Regions from separate parts of the Pseudomonas sp. WMBT8 genome, predicted to be linked through region 2. Evidence: predicted binding sites of a transcription regulator. Region 2 holds the regulator's gene; each other region holds the start of a gene.

Region 1 (4,795 bases), 1.4 Mb from region 2:
GTTACAGCTTGACGGCAGAGTCGGGGGGCCGGTGACGCAGGCCACAGGCAAACAGCCCCGGGCTCTTAGCTCGGTCGATAAACGCGCACATTGGCATGCCCCTCACTGAGCAAATGGTGGGCATGCAGGCGACTCATCACGCCTTTGTCGCAATACAGCAGGTACTGACGGCTGTTATCCAGTTCCTTGAAACGCGCGTTCAGTGCATAGAACGGCAGCGTTTGCACGTCGATGCCAGCGACTTCCAGCGGCTCGTCGCAAGCGGCATCCGGATGACGGATGTCGATGACAATCTGGCCGGCCAGTGCTTCGCTGACTTCTTCGATCTGCACATCCTGGCCCAGTTCGTCGATTACCCGATCGATCGGCACCAGTTTGGCGTTCTCGAGCGCTCGCTCCAGAATCGCCATGTCGAATTCTTTCTCTTCATGCTCCACGCGGTAGCGCTTGGCATGGGTCTTGGGGTTCACCGAAATGACCCCGCAGTACTCTGGCATGTGCTTGGCGAAATCAGCGGTGCCGATTTCGTTGGCCAGGTCGATGATGTCTTGCTTGTGGCTGGCGATCAGCGGGCGCAATACCAACTTGTCGGTCACGCAGTCGATCACAGACAGGTTCGGCAGGGTCTGGCTGGAGACCTGGGAAATCGCCTCGCCGGTGACCAGCGCTTCGATTTGCAGGCGGTCGGCGATTTTCGACGCTGCGCGCAACATCATACGCTTCAATACGACGCCCATATGACCGTTATCGACTTTTCCGAGAATTTCTCCCAGGACTTCCTCGAACGGCACGCTGACAAACAGCACGCGCTGGGAGCTGCCGTACTTCTTCCAGATATAGTGCGCGACTTCCATCACGCCCAATTCGTGTGCACGCCCGCCCAGGTTAAAGAAGCAGAAGTGGCTCATCAGGCCGCGGCGCATGATCTGGTAGGCCGCCACGGTGGAGTCGAAACCGCCGGACATCAGTACCAGGGTCTGCTCCAGCGCGCCCAGCGGGTAGCCGCCGATGCTGTTGTGCTGGCTGTGGATCACAAACAACCGTTGGTCGCGAATTTCGATGCGCACTTCGATTTGCGGCTCTTTCAGCGAGATTCCAGCCGCGCCGCACTCACGACGCAGCTTGCTGCCGACGTACTTCTCGACGTCCATGGAGCTGAACGGATGCTTGCCCGCACGCTTGCAACGCACCGAAAAAATCTTGCCCACAAGGCTGTCGCCAAAGTGCAGTTTGCATTTTTCAGTGATGTCGTCGAAGTCGCCCAGCGGGTACTCGTCAACCTGCAGGAAATGCGCGATGCCCGGCATGCAGCTCAGGCGCTCGGTCATATCTTTCAAGGCTTTAGGGTCGCTGACGCGGGTTTCCAGCTCGAGATTGTCCCACACACCGTTCACCACCACGGCCGGGTCCAGGTCACGGAGCACAGCGCGGATGTTCTTGGCCAATTGACGGATGAAACGCATCCGTACCGGTCGGCTCTTGATGGTGATCTCGGGGAAGACTTTAACGATTAATTTCATGGAAACAGCGCGCGCAGGGCCAGCCGAAAAAGGGGGGCGCGGATTATAGCGGAAATCGCTCAAGGTTTAACCAGTTAATATACAAACGGCATGCAGCGCACCAAAGAGGTGCATTTAAGACTGATTGCGCTACATTGCAGTGCGCGATTTTTGCCGTTTTGACGATTTGCACCTTTATAGGGGCCATTTTGAGGCAAAAAACCCATGTCGGGGCACTGGCATGCAATTTGCTCTCTTGTGAGGCAGGTTGCCATGGCGGACTATCCGCGCCGGCATCACCCACATTCTAAGGGCTACTCCACTACCCAAGCCCGAAGCCACCCGGAGGACACTATGTCGAAGTCGGTTCAACTCATCAAAGATCATGACGTTAAATGGATTGATCTGCGCTTCACGGACACCAAAGGCACTCAGCACCACGTGACCATGCCGGCTCGCGACGCGCTGGATGACGCCTTCTTCGAAGAAGGCAAAATGTTCGACGGCTCCTCCATCGCTGGCTGGAAAGGCATCGAAGCCTCCGACATGATCCTGATGCCGGACGATTCCACCGCCGTACTCGACCCGTTCACCGAAGAGCCGACGCTGATCATCGTCTGCGACGTGATCGAGCCTTCGACCATGCAGGGCTACGACCGCGACCCACGTGCGATCGCCAAGCGTGCCGAGGAATACCTCAAGTCCACCGGTATCGGTGACACCGTATTCGTGGGCCCGGAGCCTGAGTTCTTCATCTTTGACCAAGTGAAGTTCAAGTCCGACATCTCCGGTTCCATGTTCAAAATCTTCTCCGACCAAGGTTCGTGGATGTCCGACCAGGACGTGGAAGGCGGCAACCATGGCCACCGTCCAGGCGTCAAAGGCGGCTACTTCCCGGTTCCACCGTTCGACCACGACCACGAAATCCGTACCTCCATGTGCAACGCCATGGAAGACATGGGCCTGGTCATCGAAGTTCACCACCACGAAGTGGCGACTGCCGGCCAGAACGAAATCGGTGTGAAGTTCAACACCCTGGTGGCCAAGGCTGACGAAGTACAGACCCTCAAGTACTGCGTACACAACGTGGCTGTGGCCTACGGCCGTACCGCTACCTTCATGCCTAAGCCTCTGTACGGCGATAACGGTTCGGGTATGCACGTTCACCTGTCCATCGCCAAAGATGGCAAGAACACCTTCGCTGGCGAAGGTTATGCCGGCCTGTCCGACACTGCCCTGTACTTCATCGGCGGTATCATCAAGCACGGTAAGGCCCTGAACGGCTTCACCAACCCGTCGACCAACTCCTACAAGCGTCTGGTCCCAGGTTTCGAAGCGCCAGTGATGCTGGCCTACTCGGCGCGCAACCGTTCCGCTTCGATCCGTATTCCTTACGTGTCCAGCCCTCGCGCTCGCCGTATCGAAGCACGTTTCCCGGATCCAGCAGCCAACCCGTACCTGGGCTTCGCTGCCCTGCTGATGGCTGGCCTGGACGGCATCCAGAACAAGATCCACCCAGGCGACGCCGCCGACAAAAACTTGTACGACCTGCCGCCTGAAGAGGCCAAAGAGATCCCACAAGTGTGCGGCAGCCTGAAAGAAGCCCTGGAAGAGCTGGACAAGGGCCGTGCGTTCCTGACCAAAGGCGGCGTGTTCAGCGACGACTTTATCGATGCCTACATCGCCCTGAAAAGCGAAGAAGAAATCAAGGTCCGCACCTTCGTACACCCACTGGAATACGAGCTGTACTACAGCTGCTGATCCGGTAGCGCCGCTTAGTGGCGTGACAAAAAGGCCTCCTTCGGGAGGTCTTTTTTTTGCCCGAAACAATGACTATCCACCTTTGCAAACCCATCAAAACTGTAGGAGCTGGCTTGCCTGCGATGGCGGTGTATCTGTCGCATCACGACTGACTGAACCACCGCTATCGCAGGCAAGCCAGCTCCTACAGTTTGATGGGGTGCTTCCAGGAAATATTTGATCGCTGAACAGAATGTGGGGATTCGCACTATATTGGTGCGATAGGTTGCACCCATGCCCACGGACCAGCCCATTTTGGGTCGAAATCTCCCGAGCAGGCTGGCAGAGCGCCATAGTTTCGCGCCTCAAGCCCCCATTTCAGGGCTTTTACGCTTCTTTTCGGAGCCTTGGTTTGGTTTTTGCATTTTCCTGGTATCAGCGTGTGCCTCAAGCCCACGCCTTGCTCCAAAAGAGGTCCTAATGACCATCAGCGACGCACTGCACCGCTTGCTACTCGACAACCTGACCACCGCGACCATCCTGCTCAATGACGAACTGCGCCTTGAGTACATGAACCCCGCGGCGGAGATGCTCCTGGCCATCAGCGGCCAGCGCAGCCATGGGCAATTTATCAGCGAGCTGTTCACCGAGTCCGCCGAGGCCTTGAGTTCCTTGCGCCAGGCCGTGGAGCAGGCCCACCCGTTCACCAAGCGTGAAGCGATGCTCACCGCCCTCACCGGCCAGACCCTGACCGTCGACTACGCGGTAACACCGATCCTGAGCCACGGCGCCACCTTGCTGCTGCTGGAGGTGCATCCCCGTGATCGCCTGCTGCGCATCACCAAGGAAGAGGCCCAGCTGTCCAAACAGGAAACCAGCAAGATGCTGGTGCGTGGCCTGGCCCATGAGATCAAGAACCCGCTGGGCGGGATTCGCGGCGCTGCGCAGCTGCTGGCCCGCGAGTTGCCGGATGAAAACCTCAAGGACTACACCAACGTCATCATCGAAGAGGCGGACCGCCTGCGCAACCTGGTGGACCGCATGCTCGGCTCCAACAAGCTGCCGTCGCTGGCGATGACCAATGTGCATGAAGTGCTGGAGCGCGTCTGCCAGTTGGTGGAGGCCGAAAGCCAGGGCTGCATCACCCTGGTGCGCGACTACGACCCGAGCATTCCCGACGTGTTGATCGACCGCGAGCAGATGATCCAGGCGGTGCTCAATATCGTACGTAACGCCATGCAGGCCATCAGCAGCCAGAACGAGCTGCGCCTGGGCCGCATCAGCCTGCGTACCCGCGCCTTGCGCCAGTTCACCATCGGCCATGTGCGCCATCGCCTGGTGACCAAGGTCGAGATCATCGACAACGGCCCGGGCATCCCGGCCGAACTGCAAGAAACCATTTTCTTCCCAATGGTCAGCGGTCGCCCGGACGGTACCGGGCTGGGCCTGGCCATTACCCAGAACATCATCAGCCAGCACCAGGGCCTGATCGAATGTGAAAGCCATCCCGGCCACACGACCTTTTCGATCTTTCTGCCACTGGAACAAGGAGCCCC
Region 2 (4,795 bases):
AATGACGTCGGACAAGGTCGAACACCTGAAGGCTTCGGAGGTCACACTGCTGACCAATCCGGACCTGAACCTGTATCGCGGCACCGAATTTCCGTGGCACGTCACCAGCAAGCGTGGCGAGGTCAACCCGGACGGTACCGAAGTGGAGCTGATCGACTCGGTGCGTGTTGCCCGCACTGACGCCCAGAACCGCGACACCATTATTACCAGCAGTCGCATGACCGTATTCCCACAGAAGCAATATGCGCAGACCGAGCAAGACGTTAGAATCGACGGCGCTGGCGGTGTATCGACTGGCAAGGGAATGAAAGCGTATTTGAAAGAAAGCAGGATACACCTGCTATCGAACGTAAGAGGACAGTATGAGGCTCGTTAAAACCCTCCCTATTTTGCTCGGTCTGGGCGCAGCACTGGGAAGCGTGAGCGCCTGGGCTCTGCCGAACGATAGCCAGCAACCGATCCACATTCAGGCTGACGATGCGCAGTTGGATGACAAACAAGGTATCGCGACCTACAAGGGCGACGTAATCATCACTCAAGGCTCGATGAAGATTACCGGCAATACCGTAACCCTTACCCGCACCCCGGCTGGCGACATCGACGTCGTGACCTCGGTGGGCAACCTGGCCTATTTCGAGCAGCAACAGGCGGCGACCGACCCAGCTCCGATCAAGGGCTACGGCGTGACCATCCAGTACCATGCCCCGCAGAATCGCATCGTACTGACCGACCGCGCCAAAGTGATCAGCAGTGACGGCAACTCGACCGAAGGCGAGAAAATCGTCTACGACACCGTCAAGCAGGTCGCCACTGCCGGCCGCGCCAATGGCACCAAGGTCACTGCGCCACGTCCGCGAATCGACATGGTTATCCAGCCGAAGAAGAAGGCCCAGTAATGGCAACCCTGAAAGCCCAGCATCTGGCCAAGGCCTATAAAAGCCGTCAGGTCGTGCGCGACGTCAGCCTGTCGATCGACAGCGGCCAGATCGTCGGCCTGCTTGGCCCCAACGGTGCCGGCAAGACCACCTGCTTCTACATGATTGTCGGCCTGGTCCAGGCGGACCAGGGTCGCGTATTGATCGACGACCTGGACGTCAGCCACCAGCCCATGCACGGTCGTGCACGGGCCGGGATCGGCTATCTCCCCCAGGAGGCGTCGATCTTCCGCAAACTGTCGGTGTCCGACAACATCATGGCGATCCTTGAAACCCGCAAGGAACTGGATCGCGACGGACGCCGCCAGGAGCTGGAAAGCCTGCTGCAGGAGTTCCACATCAACCACATTCGCGACAACCTCGGCATGAGCCTGTCCGGCGGCGAGCGCCGTCGCGTGGAAATCGCCCGCGCCCTGGCCACTGCACCGAAGTTCATCCTGCTGGATGAACCCTTCGCCGGTGTCGACCCGATTTCGGTAGGCGACATCAAGCAGATCATCCATCACCTCAAGGCCAAGGGGATCGGCGTACTGATCACCGACCACAACGTGCGTGAGACCCTGGATATCTGCGAAACCGCCTACATCGTCAACGACGGCCAACTGATTGCCGAAGGCGACTCCGCCACCATCCTGGCCAACGAACTGGTCAAGGAAGTGTACCTGGGGCACGAGTTCCGCCTGTAAGCGCTGGGGTGTCAGGACATTCGCCATCAGGCGCGGGAGTCAATAAAAACCTCATTATTTTTATTGTTACCGCGCTCTAGGCAAAGCCCCCGATATCAGGCATATAATTTGCTTATGTTTGGCGCTCACGCGCCCTGTCGTGGATGGCGCATTGCGCCGGCGAATAAGGTGTTAAGCCCCTGCCATGAAACCATCGCTAGTCCTGAGAATGGGCCAGCAGCTGACGATGACACCGCAGCTGCAACAGGCCATCCGCCTGCTCCAATTGTCGACCCTGGACCTGCAACAGGAAATCCAGGAGGCCCTGGAGTCCAACCCGATGCTCGAACGCCAGGAAGAAGGCGACGACTTCGATAATGCCGACCCGCTGGCCGACAACATAGAGCAAAAACCCAACACTGACGTCCAGGAACCGTCCTACCAGGAAACCGCACCCACGGTGGATAACCTGGAAGAAGGCGAATGGAACGAACGCATCCCCAATGAACTGCCGGTGGATACGGCCTGGGAAGATGTCTACCAGACCAGCGCCAGCAGCCTGCCCAGCAACGATGATGACGAGTGGGACTTCACCACCCGCACCTCCGTCGGCGAAAGCCTGCAGAGCCACTTGCTGTGGCAACTGAACCTTGCCCCGATGTCCGACACCGATCGCCTGATCGCCGTGACCCTGATCGACTGCATCAACAATCAGGGCTACCTGGACGAAACCCTTGAAGAAATCCTCGAGGCCTTCGACCCGGAGCTGGATATCGAGCTGGACGAAATCGAAGCCGTCCTGCACCGCATCCAGCAGTTCGAGCCTGCCGGCATTGGCGCGCGCAACCTCAGCGAGTGCCTGTTGCTGCAATTGCGCCAACTGCCCGCCAAGACACCGTGGCTGACCGAGGCCCAACGCCTGGTCACCGATTACATCGACCTGTTGGGCAGCCGCGACTACAGCCAGCTGATGCGCCGGATGAAGCTCAAGGAAGATGACCTGCGCCAGATCATCGAACTGGTACAGAGCCTCAACCCGCGCCCAGGCTCGCAGATCGAGTCCAGCGAAGCCGAATATGTCGTACCTGACGTAATTGTGCGCAAGGACAACGAGCGCTGGCTGGTGGAACTGAACCAGGAATCGGTGCCACGCCTGCGGGTCAACCCGCAGTACGCAGGCTTCGTGCGCCGGGCCGATACCAGTGCCGACAACACGTTCATGCGCAACCAGTTGCAGGAAGCACGCTGGTTCATCAAGAGCCTGCAAAGCCGCAACGAGACCCTGATGAAAGTGGCCACCCAGATCGTCGAGCATCAGCGCGGCTTCCTGGAGTACGGCGACGAAGCGATGAAGCCTTTGGTGCTGCATGACATTGCCGAGGCTGTCGGCATGCATGAATCGACTATCTCCCGGGTCACTACGCAGAAATTCATGCATACCCCACGGGGTATATATGAGCTGAAATACTTTTTCTCCAGCCACGTCAGCACCTCCGAGGGCGGCGAATGCTCGTCCACGGCGATCCGCGCGATCATCAAAAAACTGGTTGCGGCGGAAAATCAGAAAAAGCCGTTGAGTGACAGCAAGATCGCTGGTTTACTGGAAGCACAAGGCATTCAGGTCGCCCGTCGAACCGTCGCCAAGTACCGCGAGTCCCTTGGGATCGCGCCTTCCAGCGAGCGTAAGCGGTTGATGTGACGGGCAGGCCACAGCGTTCCAGTGGCGGGTATCCCTACCCGCCGCTTTATGCACTGGCAACGAAGGAGAAGCTGTATGCAAGTCAACATCAGTGGACACCAACTGGAAGTGACCGAACCGCTGCGCGCCTACATCAGCGAAAAACTCAAACGAATTGAGGGGCATTTCGACAAGATCACCAATGTGCAAGTCATCATGTCTGTCGAAAAGCTGAAGCAGAAAATCGAAGCCACCTTGCGTATACCCGGCGGGGAAGTAGTCGCCAATGCAGAGCATTCAGACATGTATGCCGCCATTGACGACCTGACCGACAAGCTGGATCGCCAAATCAAAAAGCATAAGGAAAAGCAGCAGAGCCTTCTTCAAGGCACAGGCCGCTAACACTCCCCACCCATGATTCGACTTGAAACCATCCTGACCCCCGGCCGTTCCCTCGTGAACGCGCCGGGCGGCAGTAAAAAGAAAGCCCTCGAACAGATTGCCAACCTGATCAGCCGCGAAGTGCCTGAACTGGTGATGCAAGACGTGTATGAGGCCCTGATCGCCCGTGAAAAACTTGGCTCGACCGGTTTTGGCAACGGCATCGCTATTCCTCATTGCCGCCTCAAAGGCTGTGAAACACCGGTAAGCGCCCTGCTGCACCTGGACGCCCCCACTGATTTCGACGCCATCGATGGCGCTCCGGTTGACCTGCTGTTCGTCCTTCTGGTCCCGGAAGCGGCCACCGATGCACACCTGGAGCTGCTCCGGCAGATCGCCAGCATGCTCGACCGTGAAGAAGTACGTAAGAAACTGCGTAGCGCCAGCACCAATGAAGCGCTGTATCAGGTTGTCCTAGATGAGCAAAGCGGGCAGTAATCATGCGTTTGATCATCGTCAGCGGGCGTTCCGGCTCAGGTAAAAGTACGGCCCTCAATGTGTTAGAGGACAACGGCTTCTATTGCATCGACAACTTGCCGGCTGGCCTCCTGCCCGAGCTGGCTGAGCGCGCGCTGATCCATACCGAACTGGCGCAACCGTTGGTGGCCGTTTCGATCGATGCACGCAACCTACCCAGCCACCTCACGCGATTCCCGGAATTGCTTGAAGAGGTACGTGCCAAGCATATTCATTGCGACGTGCTGTACCTGGACGCCGACGAAGAAACGCTGCTCAAGCGCTTCTCGGAGACCCGTCGCCGCCACCCGCTGAGCAGCCCACACCGCTCGCTGGCCGAAGCCATCGAAGACGAGACCAAGCTGTTGGGGCCGATCATCGATTTGGCCGACCTCAAGATCAATACCACTAGCCTGAACCTTTACCAGCTGCGTGACGCCATCAAGCTGCGCCTGCTGAACCAACCGGAACCGGGCACGGCCTTCCTGGTTGAATCCTTTGGTTTCAAGCGGGGCATGCCGGTAGACGCCGACCTGGTATTTGACGTGCGTTGCCTGCCCAACCCTTATTGGAAGCCGGAACTGCGCGATCAGTCCGGGCTGGACCTACCGGTTGCCGAG
Region 3 (4,795 bases), 570 kb from region 2:
CGTCAACATGAACTGGGAAGAGATCCATCCACCACCCAAGGGCACCGGGCGCGACCACTACCTCACGGCAGTGACGCGGGTCGATAACCAGTTGGTGGAAATCATCGACGTGGAGAAGATCCTCGCGGAAGTGGCGCCGACGTCGGAGCATATTTCGGTGGGTGTGGTGGATGAGCAGACCCAGCAGAAGGCCGTGTCCCTGCGGGTGTTGACGGTGGATGACTCGTCGGTGGCGCGCAAGCAGGTGTCCCGGTGTCTGCAGACCGTCGGTGTCGAAGTGGTGGCGCTCAATGACGGCCGCCAGGCGCTGGACTACCTGCGCAAGCTGGTGGATGAAGGCAAGAAGCCGGAAGAGGAATTCCTGATGATGATTTCCGACATCGAGATGCCGGAAATGGACGGCTACACCCTCACGGCCGAGATACGCAACGACCCACGCATGCAAAAATTGCATATCATCCTGCATACTTCATTGTCCGGTGTATTCAACCAGGCAATGGTCAAGAAGGTCGGTGCCGATGACTTCCTGGCCAAATTCCGTCCTGATGACCTGGCATCCCGGGTCGTTGAACGGATCAAATCTGCAGATCACGGCTAGGGGCTTTCTCCCTGGCGGTCACACGAGTTAAGAGGCGGTTTCATTGTCTACGGGTAATTTGGATTTCGAACAGTTCCGGGTCTTCCTGGAAAAAGCCTGTGGCATATTGCTCGGTGAAAACAAGCAATACCTGGTATCAAGCCGTCTCAACAAATTGATGGAGCAGCAGGGCATCAAGTCCCTGGGCGAGTTGGTACAGCGCATCCAGGGCCAACCGCGCAGCGGGCTCAAGGAGATGGTGGTCGATGCCATGACTACCAACGAAACCCTGTGGTTTCGTGACACCTACCCCTTCGAGGTGCTCAAGAACAAGGTATTGCCCGAGGCCATCAAGGCTAGCCCTGGCCAGCGCTTGCGCATCTGGTCGGCGGCGTGTTCGTCTGGGCAGGAACCCTATTCGCTGTCGATGTCCATCGATGAGTTCGAACGGACCAATATGGGCCAGTTGAAGGCCGGGGTGCAAATTGTTGCCACTGACCTGTCCGGCACCATGCTGACCAACTGCAAGACCGGCGAATACGACAGCCTGGCCCTGGGCCGCGGCCTGTCCCCGGAGCGCCTGCAGCGTTACTTCGACCCCAAGGGCGCCGGGCGCTGGGCGGTCAAGGCGCCGATCAAGAGCCGGGTGGAGTTCCGCTCGTTCAACCTGCTGGACAGCTACGCCAGCCTTGGCAAGTTCGACATCGTGTTTTGCCGCAACGTCTTGATCTACTTCTCGGCTGAAGTGAAGAAGGACATCCTGCTGCGCATCCACGGTACGCTCAAGCGTGGCGGCTATTTGTTCCTCGGCGCGTCCGAGGCGCTGAACGGTTTGCCGGATCATTACCAGATGGTGCAGTGCAGCCCAGGCATTATCTACCAGGCCAAGTGATGGCTTGAGCCGAGCCGACGCAAAAGGGAGCCCCCAGGGGCTCCTTTTTTTTGTCCGGCGATCCTGGGGCGTACCCTGCTGGAACTGATGTTTCCTTCCTCACCACCCAGCATTGGGTGGGCAAATTCAGCCCGCCCAATACGAAAGGTCGTGTTTGCGACGGTGGGATTGACTCTTCGTCGCGCTCACCAGAAGGAGGGTGTATGGGAAACGTTTCATCAGGGTACGGTCCGCAAGGTGCACGGTTTGCATTCGATTCTTCAGTTGAACAGCGGCGTATCGATGATCCCTTGGCGGGAAGAGGGCAGGCAGGTTCAAGGCCTGTATTTGGCGCCCATGGCCCCAGGCCGCCGGGTATGAATTTTGTCTCGGGTAATCCCAGGGCTTCGAGCCAGCCTTTCAATTATGGCGCTTATCCATCCGGCGGTAATTCTGCCCTGGCTCACAACAATTTTTTTCCTTCCAATAGCGCGACGCCGGGGAGAAAAACCGCGGATATTTTTGGCGGTTTTTTCCAGAGTGAAAACGGCAACTGCGCCACTATTTCAGCCATCAAGGCCTCAATGCAGCGTTTTGGCCAGAAACCGACCGATATCTTCAAGGACGTGAAGAAAACCGCCAATGGCTACCATGTCACCATGCGGGATGGGAAAACCGTGGATTTGACCCGGCAGGAACTGCAACAGGCCACCCAGCACGCCGGGCTCAAAGGAAGTGATCCCGCGATGATCAAGGACGCCAGCTTTATATACGCCGTCAGTGCCAAGCGGGCGCAGAACGAAAACCACGAAGGATCAGGGCACAGCTATGCCAAGGCCTTGGACTCTCTTAAAAACGGGGAGTACACCAAGGATGTGTTTGTCCGGTTGGGCCTGAAGGATCATGTCAGACAGGGGACTTTGCGCGACTTGCAAAGTGGCATGGTGGGTACGATAGACAAGGATGTGGGCGGTGCCGGTACCGCGCACTCGATGGCGGTAATTGGGGGAATGGAGGAGCGCTGGGGCAAAGTGGGACAGCGAGCCACGGCGGGCAAGATTTCCGATGGCAGGGGGCACGAATGGAAAGAGAACGTATTGGTTCTGACTTGATGGCACTCCTCCAGGCCACCTCCGCAGGAACCGGCAATCCGGCTCCTGCCGCTTTCTTTAAACGGCAATGCCCATTGCCGCTTTCCTGACGTTTCGCGGAAAAGCGTTGCCGCTTTTGCGCCATTGCCGCCGGCAATGCCTGCCTAACCCCTTGATTTATTGGGGTTGATAAACCTGGCATGGGGCTTGCTATAACCCTGTTACGAAAAGCAGGTCAGCCCCTAAAGGTTTCCGCCATGAGCATCAGCTTCGATAAAGCGCTCGGTATCCACGAACAAGCCCTGGGCTTCCGCGCCCAGCGTGCCGAAGTCCTGGCTAACAACATCGCCAACGCCGATACCCCGAACTACAAGGCTCGGGACCTGGACTTTGCCGCCGTGCTCGCCGCACAGAGCGACAAGACCAAGAACGGCTCCTTCGCCTTGAACATGACCAATAACCGTCATATCGAAGCCCAGGGCCTGAGCAGTGGCGATGAGTCGCTGATGTATCGCACGCCGATGCAGCCGTCGATCGACCAGAACACCGTCGATGCGCAGCTGGAGCAATCGAACTACGCCGAGAACTCGGTGAACTTCCAGGCCAGCTTCACCCTGCTCAACAGCAAATTCAAAGGGCTGATGTCAGCCCTGCGCGGAGAGTAAGCCATGTCTCTATCCAGTGTTTTCAATATTGCCGGTAGTGGCATGAGCGCCCAGACCACGCGTCTGAACACGGTCGCCAGTAACATTGCCAACGCCGAGACAGTGTCGTCGAGCATCGACCAGACCTACCGCGCCCGGCACCCGGTGTTCGCCACCATGTTCCAGGCCGGTCAGAACGGCGGCAGCGATTCGTTGTTCCAGAGCCAGGATGCTGCCGGCCAGGGCGTCCAGGTGCTGGGGGTGGTCGAAGACCAGAGCAACCTCGAAGCGCGCTACGAGCCCAATCATCCTGCCGCGAACGAAAAGGGCTACGTGTACTACCCCAACGTCAACGTGGTCGAGGAAATGGCTGATATGATTTCCGCCAGTCGCTCGTTCCAGACCAACGCGGAAATGATGAACACCGCCAAAGCCATGATGCAGAAGGTCCTGACCCTCGGTCAGTGATAAGGGGCGCTAAAGCATGTCTGTCACTAACGATGTGTCGAATCAGTCGACGATCCAGAGTCTGTTCGACTCCAAGGTCAAGGATGCCAAGTCCACCCAGGGCAACCTGGCCGACACGGCCAAGGCGGCCTCGGGCAACCAGTCCCTGGGCAAGGATGCGTTTCTGCAACTGCTGGTTACCCAGCTCAAGAACCAGAACCCGCTGTCGCCCCAGGACAACGGTGCGTTCGTCGCGCAACTGGCGCAGTTCAGCAGCCTGGAAGGCATCAACACCCTGAACGACTCGGTGAACACCATCACCGGCAACTACAAGTCGTCGCAGGCGCTGCAAGCCTCGTCGCTGGTCGGGCGTTCGGTAATTATCGAAACCAACAAGGCCATGGTCGACACCAGCAAGAGCTTCACCGGCTCGGTCGCCGTGGGTTCGTCGGTGGGCAACGTCACCGTCAAGGTCACCGACAAGGACGGCAAGCTGGTCAAGACCATCGATCTGGGCGCCCAGAGCGCCGGCAAGTCGGACTTTATCTGGGACGGCAAGAACGAGGCGGGCGAGCAGCTGGATTCCGGCACCTACACCTTCGCGGCCAGCACCAAGAATGACGCTGGTGATTCGGTTGCCCTGAAAACCTCGCTGCCGGCCACGGTCACCAGCGTGACCTTGAGCCAGACTGGCGGCGAAATGCTGCTCAATCTTTCTGGCGGCATGGGCAGCATCAAGCTGTCGCAAATTCAGACTATCGGTACATAGAGCCGGCTAGATACGGCAAGAGGAGAGAAACATGTCTTTTAATATCGGCCTTAGCGGCCTCTATGCGGCCAACAAACAACTGGACGTGACCGGCAACAACATCGCCAACGTCGCGACCACTGGCTTCAAGTCGTCCCGCGCAGAGTTCGGCGACATTTATGCGGCGTCCCGCTTGGGCACTGGCAATAAAACCATCGGCACGGGCGTTAACCTGGCGGCGGTCTCCCAACAATTCACCCAGGGTGAAGTCAACGGCAGCGGTGGCGTGTTGGACATGGGTATCCAGGGCGGCGGCTTCTTCGTGCAGAAGGGTAGCGACGGCTCGCTGGAGTACACCCGTAATGGCTCGTTCCAGGCGAACAAGGACGGCTACATCACCAACAACACCGGCACCTC
Region 4 (4,795 bases), 640 kb from region 2:
CCCACGCACGGCATGGGCACTGGCGCGGGCGGCGCCCAGGCAACTGTAGATGCTCGCCGGGTTGGCGGCATCCAGGGCAAAGAAGTGCAACAAACGCTCGGCATGCAACTCGCCGTGACGCGCGTGATAGTCGTCCAGGGTGCCGGTGATCAGCAGGGGCATGGCCAGTTCGTGCAGGCCATCGCCGCGCCCATCCTGGGGCATCAGCGACAGCGAATAACTGACATCCAGCATGCGCGCGAGGTTTTCCGCGCGCTCCAGGTAGCGCGACATCCAATATAAATCCGAGGCAGTTCTGCTCAGCATGGTTTCATTCCTCGACCACCCAGGTGTCTTTAGTGCCGCCACCCTGGGATGAGTTGACCACCAACGAACCCTCCCGCAGCGCCACACGGGTCAGCCCGCCGGGCACCACACGGGTTTCCTTGCCGGACAGGACGAACGGCCGCAGGTCGATATGCCGGGGCGCTATACCGTTTTCGACAAAGGTCGGGCACGTCGACAGACACAGGGTCGGCTGGGCGATGTAGGCATGGGGCTTGGCCTTGATCCGCGCACGAAAGGCTTCGATCTCAGCAGCCGTGGCAGCCGGGCCGACCAACATGCCGTAGCCACCGGAGCCCTGGGTCTCCTTGACCACCAACTGCGGTAGGTTCGCCAGCACGTGAGACAGTTCGTCAGGCTTACGGCACTGGAACGTCGGAACATTCTTCAGGATCGGCTCTTCATCCAAGTAAAAACGGATCATGTCGGTGACGAAGGGATACACCGACTTGTCATCCGCCACCCCGGTGCCAATGGCATTGGCCAGCACCACATTGCCCGAGCGGTAGGCGGCCAGCAGGCCGGGCACACCAAGCATGGATTCGGGGTTGAAGGCCAGCGGGTCGAGGTAGGCATCGTCGAGGCGCCGGTAGATCACGTCCACAGCCTTGGGCCCGTCGGTGGTGCGCATGAATACGCGGTCGTCGCGCACAAACAGGTCAGCGCCTTCCACCAACTCCACACCCATTTCCCGGGCGAGGAACGCATGCTCGAAGAACGCGCTGTTGAAGCGCCCCGGCGTCAGCACCACCACGCTGGGGTTATCCAGTGGGCTGGAGCTTTTCAGGGTATCGAGCAGCAGGTTGGGGTAATGATCGATCGGCGCGATGCGCTGGGCGGCGAACAGTTCGGGGAACAGGCGCATCATCATCTTGCGGTCTTCGAGCATATAGCTCACGCCGCTGGGGGTGCGCAGGTTGTCTTCCAGCACGTAGTACGTGCCGTCGCCATCCCGTACGAGGTCGACACCCGAGACGTGGGAATAAATATCGCGGTGCAGGTCCAAGCCCTGCATCGCCAACTGGTATTGCTCATTGGCCAGCACTTGCTCGGCAGGAATGATCCCGGCCTTGATAATTCGTTGGTCGTGATAAAGGTCGGCAAGGAACAGGTTCAATGCCTTGACCCGTTGAATGCAGCCTCGTTCGACAATTCGCCATTCGCTGGCGGGAATGCTGCGCGGGATGGTATCGAAGGGGATCAGGCGCTCGGTGCCCTGCTCGTCGCCGTACAGGGTGAAGGTGATACCCGCGCGGTGGAACAGCAAATCGGCTTCACGCCGACGCTGGGCCAGCAGCTCGGCAGGGGTTTGATCCAGCCAGCGGGCAAACTCGCGATAGTGAGGGCGGACCTGGCCAGCCTCATCGTACATTTCATCGTAATAAGTGCGGATCATGCCGAACTCCTTGTCACCCGGACGCAACGGACTGTCGCAAGGCCCGTGCCAGCGGCATAAACACTTAAGTATCAATTAGTTGGATATAGCCAAAGGCAGCACCGCACCGTCCTGGTGCAACAACCGCCCGGGCCTTGCCACTCGCGCTTCAAAGCGACGCAGGCATTGCCTATCACCAGCATAGCCAGAGTTGATTTCACTGCCCGGGAAAGCTTGCGGATAATCACGCTCATCCGCTGAACAGGATTCGTCCTACAGCATCACCTCGTCACCGCCGGTAATTTGCTTGTGCAAGTACCGACCGGTTCCCCTTCTTTCCGGTCTTCCCTTTTAGCCACCCTGCTCGGGTGGCTTTTTTTTGTGGAGGAATTTTCGCAATAAGTTCCAAGTACTTTGCCGCGCCACAAACAAAATCGGCCGACCCGAGGGTCAGCCGATACGCTGCTTTATTGATCATGTGTCTACATGGGTAACCCACGAACCTCGTGCTTCACGCCCCATCCCTCGATAATCCCGCCCAAGGGCTCGACTACCGCCTCAAAGTCCTGCTCGAAATCACCAATACCGTCGTAGGTGGCGAACATGACTTTGCTCAATTCCAAGAACCAGGCACCGTCATCCCGTGCACTGACCTGGGCATTGATCGACTCCCCACGAAACCGACCCGCAGCCCGGCGCGCACGTTCCTCATCCGGGAAAATGGCGTAGAACTCAATGGGGTGGAAGCGCGAGAAGTCAAAGCCGCCCTCTTTCATGCGGCGTAACACGTGGGTGCTGATGTCTTCTTGATAGGCTGTGCTCATGAAACGTCCTCCTAAACCGATGGATAGACTTTCCGTGCTTCCCAGAGCCTGCGCGCGAACGGCGCAGGTTGACGGCAATGACATCGCCGCAGGAAAACAAGCATGTAGCTGACAAGACCAGACCTTAGCGATTCATTCGCTGATCTCCCTTGCAGAGTAGCGCGAAGCTATCACCTCCACCAGCAGCGCTTTAAAGACGTACAGGGAATATTCAGGCGGCGGGAGAAATGTCGAGGATCTGGATACTGTTCTGGTCCTTCAAGCTCTTGACCGTCGGTTCGGCGATCCGGCCATCCAGGTCATTGAGGTCCAGCTTGGCGGGGATGGGCAGCAATTTGGCGCGAATCATCTGCGCCGCATCTTCGAGGCTGGGCTTTTGCGCACAGGCGAACAGCTCTACCGATTGCACGCCGTGATCGTCAACGAAGGTAACTTGCCAGTTTTGCATCAGTGCCTCCTCGATAAAGCCCATGGATGGGCTTACACATATCTGGACCTTGAGGGCACGGTGATCGTTCCACTCAAGGCAGGAGGCATATGATCGGTTGGGCTTACGGCTTCTCGGCCGCTGCCTTGAGGGCTTTCAAGGTGTTGAAAGGCGCTTCAACCACAAACTTGTTGGCCAGCCAGGAAGGCACGCTGCCACCTGGCTCGGTGTGAACCTGGTAGGTCACTTCGGTCTGGTCGGCGCCTTTGGGCGCCAATTTCCAGAAGCCTTCGACCTGGGCCACGCGCACATAGCCTTTCTCTTCCGGCAGATAGGTCGGCACTTCCAGCAGTTTGCGGGTCACGCTGCCATCGGCGGCCTGGGTGGTGGTGATTTCCAGGATCGAGTCACGATCGGTCACCGGGAACGGGGCCTTGAACTGGGTGTAGGTCCAGCTCTTGTCACCTTCCTTCTTGAGCAGCTTCTGCGACTTGCATTCGTGAATCCACTTACAGGCGCCGACGACATCGTCCTGTAGGGCCTGGATCTTGGCCAATGGCGCCTTGATCACGGTAACGCCGCGATACGCCTTGTATTTGGAGCCGGCCACTTCACTCAAGGCAACCTTGATACCTTCCTCATCCTTGGCAACCTGCCACTCTTCTGCCTGTGCAGTAGCTGCAAACAACACCGTAAAACCGCACAACACAGCCATTCGTTTCAGCGAACCCATTGTTGTATTCCTTATTGTTGAAGTTCTGACATTAAAGCCCACTAAGCCGCCGTCATCTGCTCCCACCAGCCGATCAACCTGATCGCTTCTTCCTGGCTACTACCACAGACCTCAAGATCCGCCGCAAAGGCACCGCACACCGCGGGCCGCTCAGGCTGGCCAAACAGTTGGCACAGCTGTTCGACCGACAGATGCAGGCAGCGTTCGCCCGCGGGTTTGCCATTGGGCATACCGGGCAGCGGCGAACTGATGGAAGGGGCGATACAACAGGCGCCACAGCCTTCACGGCATTTCATGACCAGCAGGTCCTCGACGACAAAGTGTTGATGGCCGGGCTAGAGTACGCCCTAAAACATTCGTTTTAAAATGGTCTAACAGAGGTTTTTCAAAGAAAACAAAAGTGACCGACCAGTCTGCGACAGAAGGTCAGTGGCTCAGGTCACTTTGGCGGGAAAGATTAATTCTTGAATTCAAAATCCAGGGCTGCGCCTTCTACATCGCGCCGCTCCTCATTGCGCATTTGCAACTGCATTTCGTTGCTCAGCAGGCGTCCGTTAATCTGGAATGCGCTGTTATCGACCGGTTTCTCGCCAAACATCGGCGGCAACAACGGCACGTTCTTGGGCTGCGGCATAGTGCCAAGGGGCTGCAGATGTCGGACCATTTCCTGGGGCAGGCTGAGGTCCAGTTTCGCCGGTGGTAGCTTGGTCTGGGCCACTTCACGGGCTGACTTGGACTTGCTGGCGATAGGTGCGCGCTTTTTTTCCTTGGCGGCTTTTTTAACCGGGGCGGCTTTTTTCGCCTGGACTGTTTTTTTCGCCGGCGCCGGCTTTTGTTCGGCAGCTGCCAGCACAACTGGCGCACTGGCAGGCGCTGCCACTACAGAAGTGGCGTTGCACAGGCTCGCCAGACAGATCAACAGCGCGGCAGGAAAAATAGAGGTCATATCGCCAACAGCATTAACGGCAGAAGGCCATATGCTCGCTTGTTGAGCGCGGCATGACAAGCGCGGTGATTAGCCAGCTACCGTTCAGGCCCCGTTTTGGCGCTTCAAAAACCGCCCGCTGCCTCCTGGCACAACTGGTTGGCCAGCATCCCCAGGGTCATCAAGG

The links. The regulator sigma-54, encoded in region 2, starts transcription at its own class of promoters, with help from an activator protein. The targets are predictions, from matches to a motif close to ANTGGCATNNANNTTGCTNT.
Region 1: glnA (glutamate--ammonia ligase) is a predicted target of sigma-54. The motif match lies at 1,735-1,754, and genes of this name have one in related genera.
Region 3: flgB (flagellar basal body rod protein FlgB) is a predicted target of sigma-54. The motif match lies at 2,734-2,753, and genes of this name have one in related genera.
Region 4: ACO77H_RS20185 (circularly permuted type 2 ATP-grasp protein) is a predicted target of sigma-54. The motif match lies at 1,754-1,773, and genes of this name have one in related genera.

What each region holds. Positions count from the first base shown of each region.
Region 1 covers NZ_CP188096.1:377,186-381,980, reverse strand. Annotated here, with positions in the region: gene thiI (tRNA uracil 4-sulfurtransferase ThiI) at 66-1,520, opposite strand; gene glnA (glutamate--ammonia ligase) at 1,854-3,260, shown strand; gene glnL (nitrogen regulation protein NR(II)) at 3,720-4,795, shown strand, end outside.
Region 2 covers NZ_CP188096.1:5,110,669-5,115,463, forward strand. Annotated here, with positions in the region: gene lptC (LPS export ABC transporter periplasmic protein LptC) at 1-376, shown strand, start outside; gene lptA (lipopolysaccharide transport periplasmic protein LptA) at 363-896, shown strand; gene lptB (LPS export ABC transporter ATP-binding protein) at 896-1,621, shown strand; gene ACO77H_RS23230 (RNA polymerase factor sigma-54) at 1,806-3,299, shown strand; gene hpf (ribosome hibernation-promoting factor, HPF/YfiA family) at 3,375-3,680, shown strand; gene ptsN (PTS IIA-like nitrogen regulatory protein PtsN) at 3,693-4,157, shown strand; gene rapZ (RNase adapter RapZ) at 4,160-4,795, shown strand, end outside.
Region 3 covers NZ_CP188096.1:4,543,878-4,548,672, reverse strand. Annotated here, with positions in the region: gene ACO77H_RS20595 (chemotaxis protein CheV) at 1-598, shown strand, start outside; gene cheR (protein-glutamate O-methyltransferase CheR) at 642-1,469, shown strand; gene ACO77H_RS20585 (hypothetical protein) at 1,673-2,560, shown strand; gene flgB (flagellar basal body rod protein FlgB) at 2,797-3,204, shown strand; gene flgC (flagellar basal body rod protein FlgC) at 3,208-3,651, shown strand; gene flgD (flagellar hook assembly protein FlgD) at 3,668-4,399, shown strand; gene flgE (flagellar hook protein FlgE) at 4,431-4,795, shown strand, end outside.
Region 4 covers NZ_CP188096.1:4,466,670-4,471,464, forward strand. Annotated here, with positions in the region: gene ACO77H_RS20180 (alpha-E domain-containing protein) at 1-306, opposite strand, end outside; gene ACO77H_RS20185 (circularly permuted type 2 ATP-grasp protein) at 311-1,720, opposite strand; gene ACO77H_RS20190 (ribonuclease E inhibitor RraB) at 2,182-2,523, opposite strand; gene ACO77H_RS20195 (hypothetical protein) at 2,735-2,971, opposite strand; gene ACO77H_RS20200 (START domain-containing protein) at 3,075-3,683, opposite strand; gene ACO77H_RS20205 (YkgJ family cysteine cluster protein) at 3,725-3,979, opposite strand; gene ACO77H_RS20210 (translation initiation factor 2) at 4,141-4,629, opposite strand; gene ACO77H_RS20215 (PLP-dependent aminotransferase family protein) at 4,734-4,795, opposite strand, start outside.